DNA from 3 places in the Mesorhizobium sp. 131-2-1 genome. Region 3 is predicted to be linked to each of the others. Evidence: predicted binding sites of a transcription regulator. Region 3 holds the regulator's gene; each other region holds the start of a gene.
The links. Region 3 encodes PhoB, which activates phosphate uptake and scavenging genes when phosphate is short. Its sites were predicted from a motif close to TGTCATNNANCTGTCAT; they were not measured.

Region 1 (5,390 bases), 1.5 Mb from region 3:
TCTTGCCCGCCACGATTATCCGGAGCCGGTCGCCCGCCTGCTGGCGGAAGCCTGCGTGCTGACGGTGCTGCTTGGCACTTCGCTGAAGTTCGAGGGCAAGTTCATCCTGCAGACCCGCACCGATGGGCCGGTCGACATGCTGGTGGCGGATTTCTCCACGCCGCATGCGCTGCGCGGCTATGCGCGCTTCGATGCCGACCGGCTGCAGGCGCTGACCGCCGCCGGCGAGGTCTCGCAGCAGACGCTGCTCGGCAACGGCGTGCTGGCGCTGACCATCGACCAGGGCGTCCACACGCAGCGCTATCAGGGTATCGTCCAGCTCGACGGCTCCTCGCTGGAGGAGGCCGCGCGCACCTATTTCCGCCAGTCGGAGCAGATTCCGACCGATATCAGGCTGTCGGTGGCCAAGCTGGTGACCCCCGGTCCCGGCGGCGCCCGCGAGCAGTGGCGCGCCGGCGGTCTTCTGGCGCAGTTCCTGCCGAAGGCGCCGGAACGCATGCGCGTGCCGGATATTTCCGGCGGCGACGGCGATCCGCGCGAGGCGGTGCATGATCCGGCGGACAATTCCTGGCAGGAGTTGCTGGCGCTGCTCGGCACCATCGAGCCAACCGAACTGATCGATCCGACGGTCGGCGCCGAGCGGCTGCTCTACCGGCTGTTCCACGAGCACGGCGTGCGTGTGTTCGGCGGCGTGCCGGTAGCCGACCAGTGCTCGTGCTCGCGCGAGAAGATCCGTGGCATCCTCGCGGGCTTCTCCGCCGACGAGATCAAGGACAGCACCGAGGATGGGGGCATCCACGTCGCCTGCGAGTTCTGCTCGACGCAGTATGACTTCGATCCGACGGAGTTCGGCGCCGCTCAGTAAGGCTCACGCCCTCACCGGTTTGCCATGCAGACCGGTGAGGGCATCGCTTGTGGTCGTGACTATGACCGCTGGGGGTGCGCTTGCTAGTCGCACCCCTTTCGAACAATATCTCTCTGCGCCGGTTGCCGGTGGATATTGAGGGATTTTGCATCGGCGCTCTTGGGCGCCTCTATGTACAAACTCTTCAAGATCTTCCTATGGCTCGCATGCATTGTTGTCGCCATCAGCGCGGCGGGTGTCATCTATGCCGTTGTTGGAAGCCGGCAGAAGCTCGATCGCGTCGTAGACCTGAACGTCCAGCCGGTCACCGCCGCCACCAGCTCTGCCGCGCTTGAGCGCGGCAAATACCTTTTCGACTCCCGCGGCTGCGCCGAGTGTCATGGTCCCGACGGTGCCGGCAAGGTCATGCTCGATTCAGGAGGCTTCTTCGTGAAGACCCCCGACATCACCCCGGCCGCGGGCAGCGTCGTCGCCAACTTCACCGATCTCGACTGGGTCAAGGTCATCCGCCATGGAGTGAAGCCGGACAACCGGCCGCTGCTCGTCATGCCCAGCGAGGACTTCGCCCGCTACACGGACGACGATATCGCGGCCATCATCGGCTATGCCAGAAGCCTGCCCCCTGCCACCGGCACCCCCGCCGAGTTCCGTATTCCGCTTCTTGTTCGGCTGCTCTATGCGCTTGGCTTCGTCCGCGATGCCGCGGAAAAGGTCGACCACACCTTGCCTCCGCCGCAGCCAGTTGCCGCCACAGATGTGCTCGCCCATGGCGCCTATGTCGCCAATGCCTGCATCGGCTGCCACAATCCGTCCCTCAGCGGCGGCCCGATCGAAGGCGGCCCCCCCGATTGGCCGCCGGCGGCCAACCTGACTCCCGGTGAAGACAGCGCCATATCGCGTTACCCTACCGAAGCCGCGTTCGCCGCAATGTTCAAGAGCGGCAAGCGCCCGGACGGCAGCGTCGTAAGCAACGTCATGCCCTTCGCAATGCTCAAGGAATTCAGCAGCGAGGATGTCGCGGCTGTCTACGCCTACATCAAGACGCTTCCGCCCATGAAACCCGGTGAGAAAAAGGGGCCTTAGGCTGCTCATGGAGTAGAAGGCGGCGCTTCGACAGTAGCCCGGGCCGCGATGGTAGGGTTGCGAGCTGGATATCAGTTCACCGTCCGCCGCGTGCCCGGCAGGTCGAGCGAGAAGGCGGGGATGGCGACGTCGAACGTCTCGCCCCGCTTGTTGCGCATCGTGTAGTGGCCGACCATGATGCCCGACGGCGTCGAGAGCGGGCAGCCGGAGGTGTACTGGTAGCTGTCGCCGGGATTGAGCTCGGGCTGGTCGCCGACGACGCCGGCACCGCGCACCTCCTCCACGCGGCCGCTGCCGTCGGTGATGTGCCAATAGCGCGACAGCAGCTGCACGAACTCGTCCGACTGGTTGTCGATGGTCACGTGATAGCCCCAGACATAGCGGTTCTCCGACGGATCGGAGCGATCCTCCAGATAGAACGGCCTGACCTGCACTTCGATTTTGCGCGTGACGGCGCGGTACATGAGCTGCTCCAAACAGTTCGGGAACTTTCGGCTCGCTCCGCTATCAGGTCAACGATGCGTGATGCCCATCCCTTCCGTCCTTATGCGCACGTGCCGGCAAACAATGTCATTTAAGTGACACACGACAATGATGGTGTGCGCGGACCGTGCCGGGCGACTCATCGCTCTGTCGACTTGTTCAAGACGGCCATTCCCAGGCCGGCTTTTCCGGAGTGACCAGACCTCGATGGACCTGATCGCCATAGCCGCTGCCCTGCTTTCGATAGCCTTGCTTCTCGTCAATCTCGCCAGCATCCTGTTCGCGGCTTTCAGGCTTGAGCCGCCGCGCGGCGTGTCGCGGCCGGCCGGCCGGACGCCGCCGGTGTCGATCGTCATCCCCTCGCGCGGCATCGAGACGTTCACGCAGGAGACGCTCCAGCGCGCCTTCACGCTCGACTGGCCGCGTTACGAGCTCGTCTTCTGCGTCGCCCATGGCGACGATCCGGTGGTCACGCTGATAAACAGGGCGATTGCCCGGTTTCCCGAAGTGCCGGCGCGGCTGCTGGTCGGCGACGACCGCGTCAGCGCCAATCCGAAGCTCAACAATTGCGTCAAGGGCTGGGAGGCGGCGCGCCACCACTGGGTGATCCTCGCCGATTCCAACGTGCTGATGCCGCGCGACTATATCGAGCATCTGATGGCCGCCTGGCGGTCGGACACCGGCCTGGTCTGCTCGACGCCGATCGGCTCGCGGCCGGATGGTTTCTGGGCCGAGGTCGAATGCGCCTTCCTCAACACGCTGCAGGCGCGCTGGCAATATGCTGGCGAGGCGCTCGGTCTCGGCTTTGCCCAGGGCAAGAGCATGCTGTGGAACAAGCCCATGCTCGACGCCAATGGCGGCATTCGCGCCCTCGCCGCCGAGATCGCCGAGGACGCCGCCGCGACCAAGCTGGTCAACGGGCTTGGCCTTCGCGTACATCTCGTCGCTTCGCCCTTCGAGCAGCCGCTCGGCGAGCGCAGGTTTGGTGAGATCTGGTCGCGCCAGGCGCGCTGGGCGCGGCTGCGCCGCGTCACCTTCCCGCTGTTCTTCGCGCCGGAGATCATGACCGGTGCGGCGCTGCCGCTGCTGTTCGCGCTGTTGGCGGCGGCTCATTCCGGCGTCAGCCTGCCGGCCACCGCGCTTTGCGTGTTGGCGTTCGCCTACCTGCCGGAATGCGCGCTCGCCTGGGCCAAGGGCTGGTATCTATCGCCGCGCATCGTCGCCGCCATGATCGTGCGGGACGCGATGCTGCCGGCGATATGGGCGCGCGGCTGGCTGGGCGGCGCCGTCGACTGGCGTGGCAACGCCATGACCATCGGCACCAAGGCGGCCGAACTGCAAGAGACGCCGTCGAGCGCCTGACCGGCGCCTGTCTATTTCGCCGACTTCAGCGCCTGCTCGACATCGGCGAGCAGATCGTCCGCATCCTCCAGGCCGACCGAGAGCCTGAGCGTGCCTGGGCCGATACCGAGCTCGGCGCGCGCCTCGTCGCTGAGGTTCTTGTGCGTCGTCGTCGCCGGATGGGTGATCAGGCTCTTGGCGTCGCCGAGATTGTTGGAGATCAGCACGATGTCGAGCGCGTTCTGGAAGGCGAAGGCCGCCTGCTTGCCGCCCTTGACGTCGAGGCAGATCAGCGTCGAGCCGCCCGACATCTGCTTCCTGACGATCTCGGCCTGCGGGTGGTCGGCCCGGCCCGGATAGATGACACGGGCGATCTCCGGCCGTTCGGCCAGGAAGTCGGCGATCTTGCCAGCGCTTTCCGTCTGCTGGCGCACGCGCAGCGGCAGCGTCTCCAGCCCCTTGAGCAGCGTCCAGGCGTTGAACGGCGACAGGCTGGGGCCGGTGTGGCGGAAATAGTCGTGCAGGTTCTCGTCGATCCACTTCTTGTCCGACAGGATGACGCCGCCGAGGCAGCGCCCCTGGCCGTCGATGTGCTTGGTCGCCGAATAGACGACGATATGGGCGCCGAGCTGCAAGGGTTTCTGCTGCAAGGGCGTGGCGAAGACATTGTCGACGATCAACCTGGCGCCGATCGAATTGGCGAGCGCGGCGACGGCAGCGATGTCGACCACTTCCAGCGTCGGGTTGGTCGGGCTTTCGAGGAAGAACAGCTTGGTGTTCGGCCTGACCGCCTTTTCCCAATTGGCGATGTCGGTGCCGTCGACCAGCGTCGCCTCGATGCCGTATCGCGGCGCCAGCGTCTCGACCACCCAGCGGCAGGAGCCGAACAGCGCCCGCGCCGCTACGATATGGTCGCCGGCCTTGGCGCTGCACAGCAGTGCCGCGCTGACCGCCGCCATGCCGGAGGCGGTGGCGCGCGCGTCTTCAGCACCTTCCAGCGCGCACATGCGCTTCTCGAACATGTCGACGGTGGGATTGGCGTAGCGCGAATAGATGAAGCCCGGTTCCTCGCCCTTGAAGCGGGCTTCCGCCGCCTGCGCCGTCTCATAGACATAGCCCTGGGTGAGGTACATCGCCTCTGATGTCTCGCCGAAGCCGGAACGCAGCGTCCCGCCATGCACGAGTGCCGTCTGAGGCTTCCAGTCACGCTTCTTCGTCATCGCTCTACTTCCAGATACAAAAAAACCGGCCGCGAAAAGTCGCAACCGGTCCATACGGCCTTGCGGCCCGACGGTCCTTTAGCGACTTGTTTAACGTGGCTGCAAGCCGACCGGCCAAATCACCACGGGATAACGACCCTTTAGACCCGCACCGCGCTTGCGTCAATTGCCGGCTTCATTAAGAGGTTTGTACCAGCGGCCTTGGAGCGGAGCCAGCTTTGCGGCAGACAGGCATTCTTCCCGATCAGGACATTTCCGCGCTGTTCCAGTCCGGCGCGCTGAAGTCGCCGCGCGCCCTCGATGCCGACCAGGTCCAGCCGGCCAGCCTCGACCTCAGGCTGGGCGACACGGCTTTCCGCGTGCGCGCTTCCTTCCTGCCCGGGCCTGATCATCTTGTG
Region 2 (5,390 bases), 630 kb from region 3:
TGATGGCGACCACCGACGGCCTGACCGGCATGTCGGGCTTGAAGTCGGGCCAGCGGGTCGACAGGTCCTCATAGTAGGAGGGACGGCCGAAAGCTTCCCAATCCTCGCCGCCGTCGCCCGGATGCTGGACGGCGACGAAGGCGGTTTGGTCGTCCGGCGCGAACAGCGGGCCGCACATCTCGGCGCCGATCGGCACGCGGAAGAACAGCTTCGAGGTCGCCCGCGCGGCGCCCTCGGTGTCGACCGCCCACAGGCCGTCGGTGCGGCCGGTGGCCTTCGGGCCCTGGCCGTCGGTGGCGACCCACAGGCGGCCCGCCGAATCGACGGCGCAATTGTCCGGCATGCCGAACCAGCCATTGGCGGTGGTCGCGGTCGAGAAGGTGGCGCCGACGTCGGCCACCGACGGGTCGCCGCATTTCAGCATCACTTCCCACTTGCCCTTGGTGGCGGCAAAGTCGCCGCCATCCTCCGATATCTCGATGATATGGCCGAAGGCGTTCGCCGCGCGCGGATTGGCGGCGTCGACCTGCTCTGCCTTGCGCTTGGAATTGTTGGTCAGCATGACATAGACCTTGCCGTTGGCGCCGTTGGGCTGGATGTCCTCGGGACGATCCATCTTGGTGGCGCCGAGCAGGTCGGCGGCGCGGCGCGTCTCGATCAGCACGTCGGCCTGGCTGGCAAAGCCGTTCTCCGCCGTCAGCGGGCCCTGGCCAAAGGCGATCGGCATCCATTCGACCGAACCATCCTCGGCGAATTTGGCGACGTGCAGCGTGCCGTCGTCGAGCAGGTCCTTGTTGGCCGCGCGGTCGTCGGGGTTGAACTTGCCCGTGGTGACGAATTTGTAGGCATAGTCGAAGCGCTCGTCGTCGCCGAGGTAGAAGACGACGCGGCCGTCCTTGGCGACGATCGATTCAGCACCCTCATGCTTGAAGCGACCCATGGCGGTGCGCTTGCGCGGCACCGAATTCGGATCATTGACGTCGACCTCGACGACCCAGCCGAAGCGGTTCGGCTCGTTCGGCTCCTTGGCAAGGTCGAAGCGGTCGTAATGCGAGCCCCACTCATAGGCGCCTTCCGGAATGCCGAGGCGCTTGTAATTGGCGGCTTCCTTATGGCCTTCCGGCAGCTCGCCGGTGAAATAGCCGTGGATGTTCTCCTCGGCCATCACATAGGTGCCCCATGGGGTGACGCCGCCGGCGCAATTGTTGAAGGTGCCGATGACCTTGGTGCCGGAGGGATCGGCATTGGTCTTGACGCGATCATGGCCGGCGACCGGGCCGGCGAGCTGCATCTCGGTGTTGGAAGTGATGCGGCGGTTGAGCTTGCCATCGCGCACCACCTGCCACTTGCCGCCGTCCTTGCGGATCTCGACGATTGTGCCGCCATGCGCCGCCATCTCGATATCGACCTGCTCCTTGCTGAGCGGTGCCACCTCGGCCGCCTTCTTGCCGTCCTTGTCGACGATCTTGACGATGCCGGGGAACATCAGATGCGGGTTGGTGTATTCGTGGTTGACGACCAAGAGGCCGTGCTCGGCCGAGCCGTCGATCGCGATATAGCCGACATAGTCGTTGTTGTAGCCGAACTGTTTCGCCTGGGCCTCGGCCGACTGTTTCACCGGGTCGAATTCCGGTGAGTCGGCAAACAGCGGGTCTCCCCAGCGCAACAGCACGTCGGCGTCGTAACCCGGCGCGACATGGTGCTTGTCGTCGATGCCGGCCTCGAGCTCGTCGAACTTGAAAGCAGAAGCCTCGGCGGCGCGGGCATCGTCGGCGGCGACGAGCGCCAGCGGGCTGACGGTGGCGGCGATGGCCGAAACGGCCAGCGAACCCTTCAGGAACCCACGGCGCGAGAAGCGCGCGGCAATGATCTCACCCATGGTGCGGTTGTCGGTGGGATTGACGGCCGGGCCGTCATTCTCCTCGAGCAGGCTGGTGCGGAAACCGGTGTCAGCGGAGCGGGGATCGGTCATGAGCTTTCCTCTGGCTTCTTGGCTGGAGCATGTGACCTGTCGACCCGTAAAGCCGCTTGATCACATTTTCGTGACACGGGATGCGATTTCGGCGAATTATTTGCCGGCTCATGAGCTGCCCTGCCGATCCTGCCGTCATGCGCCAGCGGCAACCATGGTTGCTTGGGACATATTTTGCGACATCCGGCTTCGGTCCTGTCTGAGCGGGACGCCGGTCGGACGCGCTCTGCTTGACGGCCTCGCGCGCTTCGGAAACAAGGACTGCGGCGCATGACGATGGCGGCAACAGGAGAAATGGACCGTGAGTTTCTGGGGACTGGTGCAGCTTGGCGTTTCGACCGTGATCTTCCTGCTCGCGGCGACCGCGGCCAAGCAATGGGGGCTGGCGCCGAGCCTCGGCAAGATCGTGCTGACGCTGGCGCTCTATTCGATCGGCAATCTGATCATGCTGAGGCTGATCCGCGAATTCGGCATGTCGGTGTCGTTCAGCCTTTCGGCGGTGATTCAATTGGTATCAGTGAACGTCGTGGCGCTCGCCTTCTTCGGCGAGAGGGTCAATGCGCTGCAGGCAACCGGGATCGTGCTGGCGATCGCCGCCGTGGCGCTGATCACGCTCGGGCCTTATATGCAGCGGCTTTAGTCGGACCCCCAAGCTGATGAAGTCCTTCGCAACCGCCCTGCTCAACAAGATCGAGTTCCCCGTACTATTGGCCGGACTGGTGATCGCCGGCGGTCTGTGGGGCTTGGAGGAGCTGATGGAGGTGGCGCGCGCGACCACGCCGCATGCTTTCGACACGGAGATCATGCTCGCCTTCCGCCAGGCGGGGCAACCCGACGTCCCGATCGGCCCGGCCTGGCTGGAAGGGGCGGTGCGCGACATCACCAGCCTTGGCAGCACCAGCGTTCTGGTGCTGCTGACGACAGCGGTCATCATCTACCTGCTGCTGATCCGCCGGCCGACGACCGCGCTGCTGATGTTCGTCGCCGTGGCGGGCGGGCAAGTGCTGTCGAGCCTGCTCAAGTTTGAAGTCGACCGGCCACGACCGGATCTTGTTTCGCACCTCGTCAACGAGACCTCGCTGTCCTTTCCGAGTGGCCACGCCATGCTATCGGCGGTGACGTACCTCACCCTGGGCAGCATGGCGGCCCGCTTCCTGCCGGGACGCACGACGAAGACCTTTGTGCTCGGCCTTGCCATTCTGACGACACTGCTGGTCGGCGCCAGCCGCGTCTATCTCGGCGTCCACTGGCCGTCCGACGTGCTTGCCGGCTGGTGTGCCGGCTTCGCCTGGGCCATGCTGTGCTGGCTGGTGGCGCGCTTCCTGCAGCGGCGCCATGCGGTGGCGGACAGTGAGTGATCCATGTTTCATCCATGCTAAATGATGCTTGAAACATCATGATCCTTATATTATCCATTGATACTGCAGACTCAGACAAGGGTTCTGGCCGATGATCACCGCCCAGCAGATGCGCGCCGCGAGGGCGCTGGCCGGCATCGATCAGAAGACGTTGGCCGAGCGCGCCGGGGTTTCGCTTCCGACCATCCAGCGCATGGAGGCGAGCGACGGCGTCGTCAGGGGCGTGGTCGACACGCTGATGAAGGTCATCCAGGCGCTCGACGAGGCCGGGGTGGAATTGATCGGCGATAACCAGGCCAGCGAGCGCGGCGGCCGGGGCGTGCGCCTCAAGCCGGTCGCGCCGTCCAATCCGAAAGCTGAGCCGGCATAAGTCGCGACGGCGACCGCCGACAATCCTGCCGACGATCCCACCGCCGCAGTCTTTGTTATGCATGTCGTTGCCAAGACCGCTTCGCGCTATTGGGCGACATGCATAGGCGCGGAAGGCAGTCCATGGACCAGGTCCGGCGGGCAATCCATCAGCAGGCGCGGCCGACATTCGCCGAATTGTTCACCCCCAAGCTGGTGACAGTGCTGCGCGAGGGCTATACGGCAGCGCATTTCAAGGCCGACGTCATTGCCGGGCTGACGGTTGCCATCGTGGCGCTGCCGCTGTCGATGGCGATCGCGATCGCCTCCGGCGTCTCGCCCGAGCGCGGCCTCTACACCTCGATCGTCGGCGGCTTCATCATCTCGGCGCTCGGCGGCAGCCGCTTCCAGATCGGCGGCCCGGCCGGCGCCTTCATCGTGCTGGTGGCGGCGACGGTGGCGCGCGTCGGCGTCGACGGGCTGCTGCTGGCGACGATGATGGCCGGCGTCTTCCTGCTCGCCATCGGCTATCTGAGACTTGGCACCTATATCAAGTTCATCCCCTATCCGGTGACCGTCGGCTTCACCGCCGGCATCGCCGTCATCATCTTTTCCGGCCAGATCGTCGAGCTGTTCGGGCTGAAGCTCGCCGGCAAGGAGCCGGGACCGCTGGTGCCGAAGCTGATGGCGCTCAGCGAAGCGGCCGGCACGATCAATCCGGCCGCGACCTTCGTGGCGGTGCTGACCATCGCAACCATTGTCCTGCTCAAGCGCTGGCGGCCGAAATGGCCGGCAATGCTGATCGCCATCGGGCTGGCCTCGCTGGTCGTGGCGCTGTTTGCGCTGCCGGCCGAGACGATCGGCACCCGCTTTGGCGGCATCCCGCGCAGCCTGCAAATGCCTTCCATGCCGCAGATCAGCCTCGACAGGATGATTACCGTGCTGCCGGATGCCATTGCCTTTGCCCTGCTCGGCGCGATCGAATCGCTGCTGTCGGCCGTAGTCGCCGACGGCATGACTGGCCGGCGGCATCGTTCCAACTGTGAACTGGTGGCGCAAGGCTTCGCCAACATCGCCTCGGCCCTGTTCGGCGGCATCTGTGCCACCGGTACCATCGCCCGCACGGCGACCAATGTGCGAGCCGGCGCGCATGGGCCCGTCGCGGGCATGATCCACTCCGCCATCCTGCTGGCACTCATGCTGGTAGCCGCGCCTTTGGCCAGCTACATCCCGCTGGCTGCCCTTGCCGGCGTGCTGGCGGTGGTGTGCTGGAACATGTTCGAAAAGCAGGCCTTCGCCACGCTGCTGCGCACGTCGCGCGGCGATGCCCTGGTGCTGATGGCGACCTTCCTGCTCGTCATCTTCCGCGACTTGACCGAAGGCATCGTTGTCGGCTTCGTGCTGGGGTCGATCCTGTTCATCGACCGCATGGCCAAGTCGATCGCCGTCGAGGCCGACCAATCGCTGGTGCAGGAGGACGTCGCCGACCAGCCGAGCAGCTACGATTCCAGCGAGGCGACCGACACCGACACCGTCGTCTACCGCATCTCGGGCGCCTTCTTCTTCGGCGCCGCCTCGACGGTCGGCGCCGTGCTCGATCGCATCGCCGACCAGCGGAAGAATTTCATCCTCGACTGCTCGGCGGTGCCGTTCTTCGATTCCACCGCCGCCAACGTCATCGAGGGCGCGGCGCACAAGGCCAAGCGCGCCGG
Region 3 (5,390 bases):
TCGCCGCCGACCCGTCGGTCATCGGCACAACGCGCAACGTCGACATCCTCGCCGCCGCCAATCTCGATTCCGCCTTCAAGGGCCAGATCGACCTCAACGTCGAGGAAGCGCGCCGCAAGGTCTCGGACCAGCAGATTGCCTGGATGAACCAGCTCAAGGCCGACGGCACCATGGCCGAGCATTTCAACAAGGGCCTGTTCAGCTATGGCGCCTCCAGCCGTCCGGAAACGTCGGGCATGGGCGTGGCGATCATCGGCTCCTTCTACATGATGGTGATCGTGCTGCTTCTGGCGCTGCCGATCGGCGTCGCCGCCTCCATCTACCTGGAGGAGTTCGCCAAAAAGAGCCGCTTCACCGACCTGATCGAAGTCAACATCAACAATCTGGCAGCGGTCCCGTCGATCGTCTTCGGCCTGCTCGGCCTTGCGGTGTTCATCAACTTCCTCGGCATGCCGCGCTCGGCCGCCTTCGTCGGCGGCCTGGTGCTGACGCTGATGACGCTACCGACGATCATCATCGCTACCCGCGCAGCGCTTGCCGCCGTGCCACCGTCGATCCGCTCGGCGGCGCTTGGCCTCGGCGCTTCCAAGATGCAGATGGTGTTCCAGCACATCCTGCCGCTTGCCGCCCCGGGCATCCTGACCGGCACCATCATCGGGCTGGCGCGCGCGCTCGGCGAGACCGCGCCGCTGCTCCTGATCGGCATGGTCGCCTTCGTCGCCGACTATCCGAAGACGCCGTTCGATCCGGCGACCGCGCTGCCGGTGCAGATCTACATGTGGGCCAACGAGGCCGAACGCGCCTTCGTCGAGCGCATGTCGGGAGCCATCATCATCCTGCTCGTCTTCCTCATGGCCATGAACATCACAGCGATCGTGCTCAGGCGCCGGTTCGAACGGCGCTGGTAAAAGAAGGCATCTGGTATGAACATCATGACCGAACAGTCTCTTGAAAACGCAGTGGGCGACAAGATGAACGCCAAGTCGAACGAAGTGATCAAGATGCGCGGCGACAAGGTCGGCGTGTTCTATGGCGAGAAGCAGGCGCTGTTCGACGTCAATCTCGACGTCCGCCTCAACCAGGTGACGGCGCTGATCGGCCCTTCGGGCTGCGGCAAGTCGACTTTCCTGCGCTGCCTCAACCGCATGAACGACACCATCGATTCGGCGCGCGTGACCGGCAAGATCACGCTCGACGAAGAGGATATCTACGACAAGAGCATCGACGTCGTCGAACTGAGAGCCCGCGTCGGCATGGTGTTCCAGAAGCCCAACCCGTTCCCGAAGTCGATCTACGAGAACGTCGCCTACGGCCCGCGCATCCATGGGCTGGCCAAGCGCAAGGCCGACATGGACCAGATCGTCGAATCCAGCCTGAAGAAGGCGGCGATCTGGAACGAGGTGAAGGACCGCCTGCAGGAGCCCGGCACCGGCCTGTCCGGCGGCCAGCAGCAGCGCCTGTGCATCGCCCGCGCCATCGCCGTGTCGCCGGAGGTGATCCTGATGGACGAGCCCTGCTCGGCGCTCGACCCGATCGCCACCGCCCGCGTCGAGGAACTGATCGACGAGCTGCGCCAGAACTACACGATCGTCATCGTCACCCACTCGATGCAGCAGGCGGCGCGCGTGTCGCAGCGCACGGCGATGTTCCATCTCGGCTACCTGGTCGAGGAGGGCGCCACCGACAAGATGTTCACCAACCCTGACGACAAGCGCACCCAGGACTACATCACCGGCCGGTTCGGCTGATTTCCAAGCACGAGGACAGGATCATGGGTGAACATCATACGGTTGCGTCTTTCGACGAGGATCTCGGGGCGATCAGCAAGCTGATCGCCGACATGGGCGATCTCGCCCGCTCGATGGTCGCCGGCTCGACGCGCGCGCTGCTCAATTCCGACAACGCGCTGGCGCAGCGCGTGGTGTCCGACGACGCCATCATGGATGCGCGCCAGCGCGAGCTCGACGACCGCGCCATCACGCTGATCGCCAAGCGCCAGCCGATGGCCAACGATCTGCGCGCCGTGGTCGGTTCGATCCGCATGGCGGGCGACCTCGAGCGCATCGGCGATCTCGCCAAGAACATCGCCAAGCGCGTCGGCACCGTCGGCCTCAGCGTCACGCCGCGCGATCTCTCGCATTCCATCGACGGCATGGCGCAGCTGGTGCTGGTCCAGGTGCAAGGGGTCATCGAGGAATACGCCGCCGCGGATGCGGCTGCGCTCGCCAAGCTCCGCAACGACGACGAACGCATCGACGTCAAATACACCTCGGTGTTCCGCGAGCTGCTGACCTACATGATGGAAGATCCGCGCAACATCACCGCTTGCACGCATCTGTTGTTCTGCGCCAAGAATCTGGAGCGCATCGGCGACCATGTCACCAACATCGCCGAGAACGCCTACTACGTGCTGACCGGCCAGCAACTGCCCGCCAATCGTCCGAAGCTGGACGAGACGGCGATGTCGGCGCCGGCGGCCTGAGAAGAAGGGTGACCTGCAGATGATCGCGCCACGCATCATGGTGGTGGAGGACGAGGAGCCGCTGGGGGTGCTGCTCCGCTACAATCTGGAATCGGAAGGCTACCAGGTCGAGGTGGTGACGCGCGGCGACGAGGCCGAGATCCGGCTGCAGGAGAACGTGCCCGACCTTCTGGTGCTCGACTGGATGGTGCCGGCGGTTTCCGGCATCGAGCTCTGCCGCCGCCTCAGGATGCGGCCGGAGACCGAGCGACTGCCGATCATCATGCTGACGGCGCGCGGCGAGGAAAGCGACCGGGTGCGCGGCCTCTCGACCGGGGCCGACGACTATCTGGTCAAGCCGTTTTCGACGCCGGAGTTCATGGCGCGGGTGAAGGCGCTGCTGCGTCGCGCCAAGCCGGAAGTCCTGTCCAGCATGCTCAAGGTCGGCGACATCGTGCTCGATCGCGAGTCGCACCGCGTCTACCGCAAGAAGAGCGAGATCAGGCTCGGGCCGACCGAATTCCGACTGCTCGAATTCATGATGCGCCATCCCGGCCGGGTGTTCTCGCGCAGCCAGCTACTCGACAATGTCTGGGGCGAGACGATCTACATCGACGAGCGCACCGTGGACGTGCATGTCGGGCGGCTGCGCAAGGCGGTCAACAATGGCCGCATGCCCGACGTTATCCGCACCATACGCGGTGCGGGCTACGCGATCAGGGAAGATTGACGCTCAGGCCACGTTCTTCCCGGTGGCGCTGCCCTTCGCTTGGACGCCCGGCGCGAAAATCTCCTGGTCGACGAAGCCGAGCGCCCGCATGGCGCAGCCTTCGCGGATCAGCGGCAGTTCGTTCGGCTCGGTGTCGAAGGAGATCGATTTCGAATGCTGGCCGCCGGCGGTCTGAGCGATCGCCTCGCGCAGCGCCGGCTCGATCAGGTCGAAAGCGGCGGCGCTGACACCGACCATGGCGACGGGCGCGGGATCGATCAGCGCGAACAGGCTGCCGAGGCCGAAGCCGAGCGCCTCGCCGGCCTTGCGATAGGCCTCGCGCTCCGGGCCGTCGCTGGCGCGAGCCCTGGCGGCGAGCGAGCGCATGTCGGCGTCGCTGACATCGACCGGCGCGGCATCCTCGCCCATCTCCTTGGCATTGCGCCAGATGGCGTAGTTGCCGGCATAGGCCTCGACGCAGCCGCGCCGCCCGCAGCGACACAGCGCGCCGCCCGGCCGGTGGATCATGTGGCCGAATTCACCGCCCGAGGAATGGGTGCCAGTGAACAGTTCTCCCTTCAGCACCAGCCCCATGCCGATGCCATGCGAGAGCAGGATGGCGATGAAGTCGTCGCGGTAGCGCTCGGGATCGCGCCACTGCAGCGCCACCGCCATCATGTTGCAGTCGTTCTCCATGGTGGCCGGAACGCCGAACTCGGCTTCCAGTATGTCGGCGAAGGCAATGTCGGTCTGCGGCGTGATCGGCGACCACAGCATGGCGCGGGCATGGGTGTCGGTGATGCCCTGTATGCCCATGGCAATGCGGGCGACGCCGCGGACATCGAGGTCGGGATCCTCGAAACGGCGCCGGACGATGGCGACGCATTCTCCGATCAGCTCGTCGCGCGGCATGGTCAGCGTGTCGAGGCGGCGCTGCTCCTCGGCAATGACCTGGCCGGCATAATCGATGACGGCGACGGAGAGGAAGTTCAGCGACAGGACCACCGTCATCACCGCCGTGGCTTCCGGATTGAGGGCAAGCCCGACCTGCGGCCGGCCTCGCTTCAGCGCACCCGCCTCGCTGGCCTTGCTCTCGGTCAGGATGCCTTCCTGGATCAGGTCGGACGAGATCGCCGAGATGGTCGAATGGCTGAGGCCGGTGGTGGCGGCGATCTCGGTCCGCGACGGCTGGCCGGCACGGCGCACGGCCGAAATCACCATCGCCCGGTTGCGTCGGCGCAGATCGTCGTGGCGGATTCCAACCGACATGCCCTATTTTCCTCCCGGTCGTCGCGGCCGTTTTTGATCTGAAGGGCCGTCGGCGACACCGTATAAATACTGGCAGAAGCCGGCCAGCCTGTCATTTATTTATTCCGGGGCTCGAAAAAAATTCGCCAGCACCTCCGAATCCATCAGAATCGATGTTGACAGCGCTCCGGCGTTGGATCACTATTTTTTCGGGGCTCGAAAAAAAGCCTCTATGCCGGCCTCAGGGCCAGTCTGGGTCGCGCCACAGTTGGCGCAGGGAGGATATTATGAAGAAATTTGCAGCCGCCATCCTGGCGGGTGTCGCCATGTCGCTGACGCTCGCGTCGGTCGCTCAGGCGAAGGACAAGGTCATCGGCGTGTCGTGGTCGAACTTCCAGGAAGAGCGCTGGAAGACCGATGAAGCGGCGATGAAGAAGGCCATCGAAGCGGCCGGCGACAAGTATATTTCCGCCGACGCGCAGTCCAATCCCGGCAAGCAGCTGACCGACGTCGAAAGCCTGATCTCGCAGGGCGCCAATGCGCTGATCGTGCTGGCGCAGGACGCTTCGGCCATCGGGCCGGCGGTGCAGAAGGCGCTGGACGAGGGTATTCCGGTCGTCGGTTATGACCGGCTGATCGAGAACAAGGACGTCTTCTACCTGACCTTCGACAACAAGGAAGTCGGCCGCATGCAGGCCCGCGAAGTGTTCAAGGTCAAGCCGGAAGGCAACTATGTCTTCATCAAGGGCTCGGGCGCCGATCCGAACGCCGATTTCCTGTTCGCCGGCTCCATGGAAGTCCTGAAGGAAGCCATCGACAGCGGCAAGGTCAAGAATGTCGGCGAGGCCTATACGGATGGCTGGCTGCCCGCCAACGCCCAGAAGAACATGGAGCAGTTCCTGACCGCCAACGACAACAAGGTCGATGCGGTGGTGGCGGCCAATGACGGCACCGCCGGCGGCGTCGTCGCCG

Region 1: the regulator PhoB is predicted to act here: its motif matches at 2,517-2,533, upstream of JG743_RS32440 (ceramide glucosyltransferase).
Region 2: the regulator PhoB is predicted to act here: its motif matches at 2,032-2,048, upstream of JG743_RS03575 (PhoX family protein).

The regions. Positions count from the first base shown of each region.
Region 1 covers NZ_AP023247.1:6,754,350-6,759,739, reverse strand. Annotated here, with positions in the region: gene JG743_RS32455 (Hsp33 family molecular chaperone) at 1-865, shown strand, start outside; gene JG743_RS32450 (c-type cytochrome) at 1,037-1,948, shown strand; gene apaG (Co2+/Mg2+ efflux protein ApaG) at 2,020-2,412, opposite strand; gene JG743_RS32440 (ceramide glucosyltransferase) at 2,639-3,793, shown strand; gene JG743_RS32435 (O-succinylhomoserine sulfhydrylase) at 3,805-4,992, opposite strand; SAM riboswitch at 5,051-5,128, opposite strand; gene JG743_RS32430 (2'-deoxycytidine 5'-triphosphate deaminase) at 5,211-5,390, shown strand, end outside.
Region 2 covers NZ_AP023247.1:755,496-760,885, forward strand. Annotated here, with positions in the region: gene JG743_RS03575 (PhoX family protein) at 1-1,972, opposite strand, end outside; gene JG743_RS03580 (hypothetical protein) at 2,274-2,612, shown strand; gene JG743_RS03585 (phosphatase PAP2 family protein) at 2,629-3,330, shown strand; gene JG743_RS03590 (helix-turn-helix domain-containing protein) at 3,422-3,700, shown strand; gene JG743_RS03595 (SulP family inorganic anion transporter) at 3,823-5,390, shown strand, end outside.
Region 3 covers NZ_AP023247.1:1,382,897-1,388,286, forward strand. Annotated here, with positions in the region: gene pstA (phosphate ABC transporter permease PstA) at 1-908, shown strand, start outside; gene pstB (phosphate ABC transporter ATP-binding protein PstB) at 924-1,748, shown strand; gene phoU (phosphate signaling complex protein PhoU) at 1,772-2,482, shown strand; gene phoB (phosphate regulon transcriptional regulator PhoB) at 2,502-3,191, shown strand; gene JG743_RS06795 (ROK family protein) at 3,195-4,439, opposite strand; gene xylF (D-xylose ABC transporter substrate-binding protein) at 4,706-5,390, shown strand, end outside.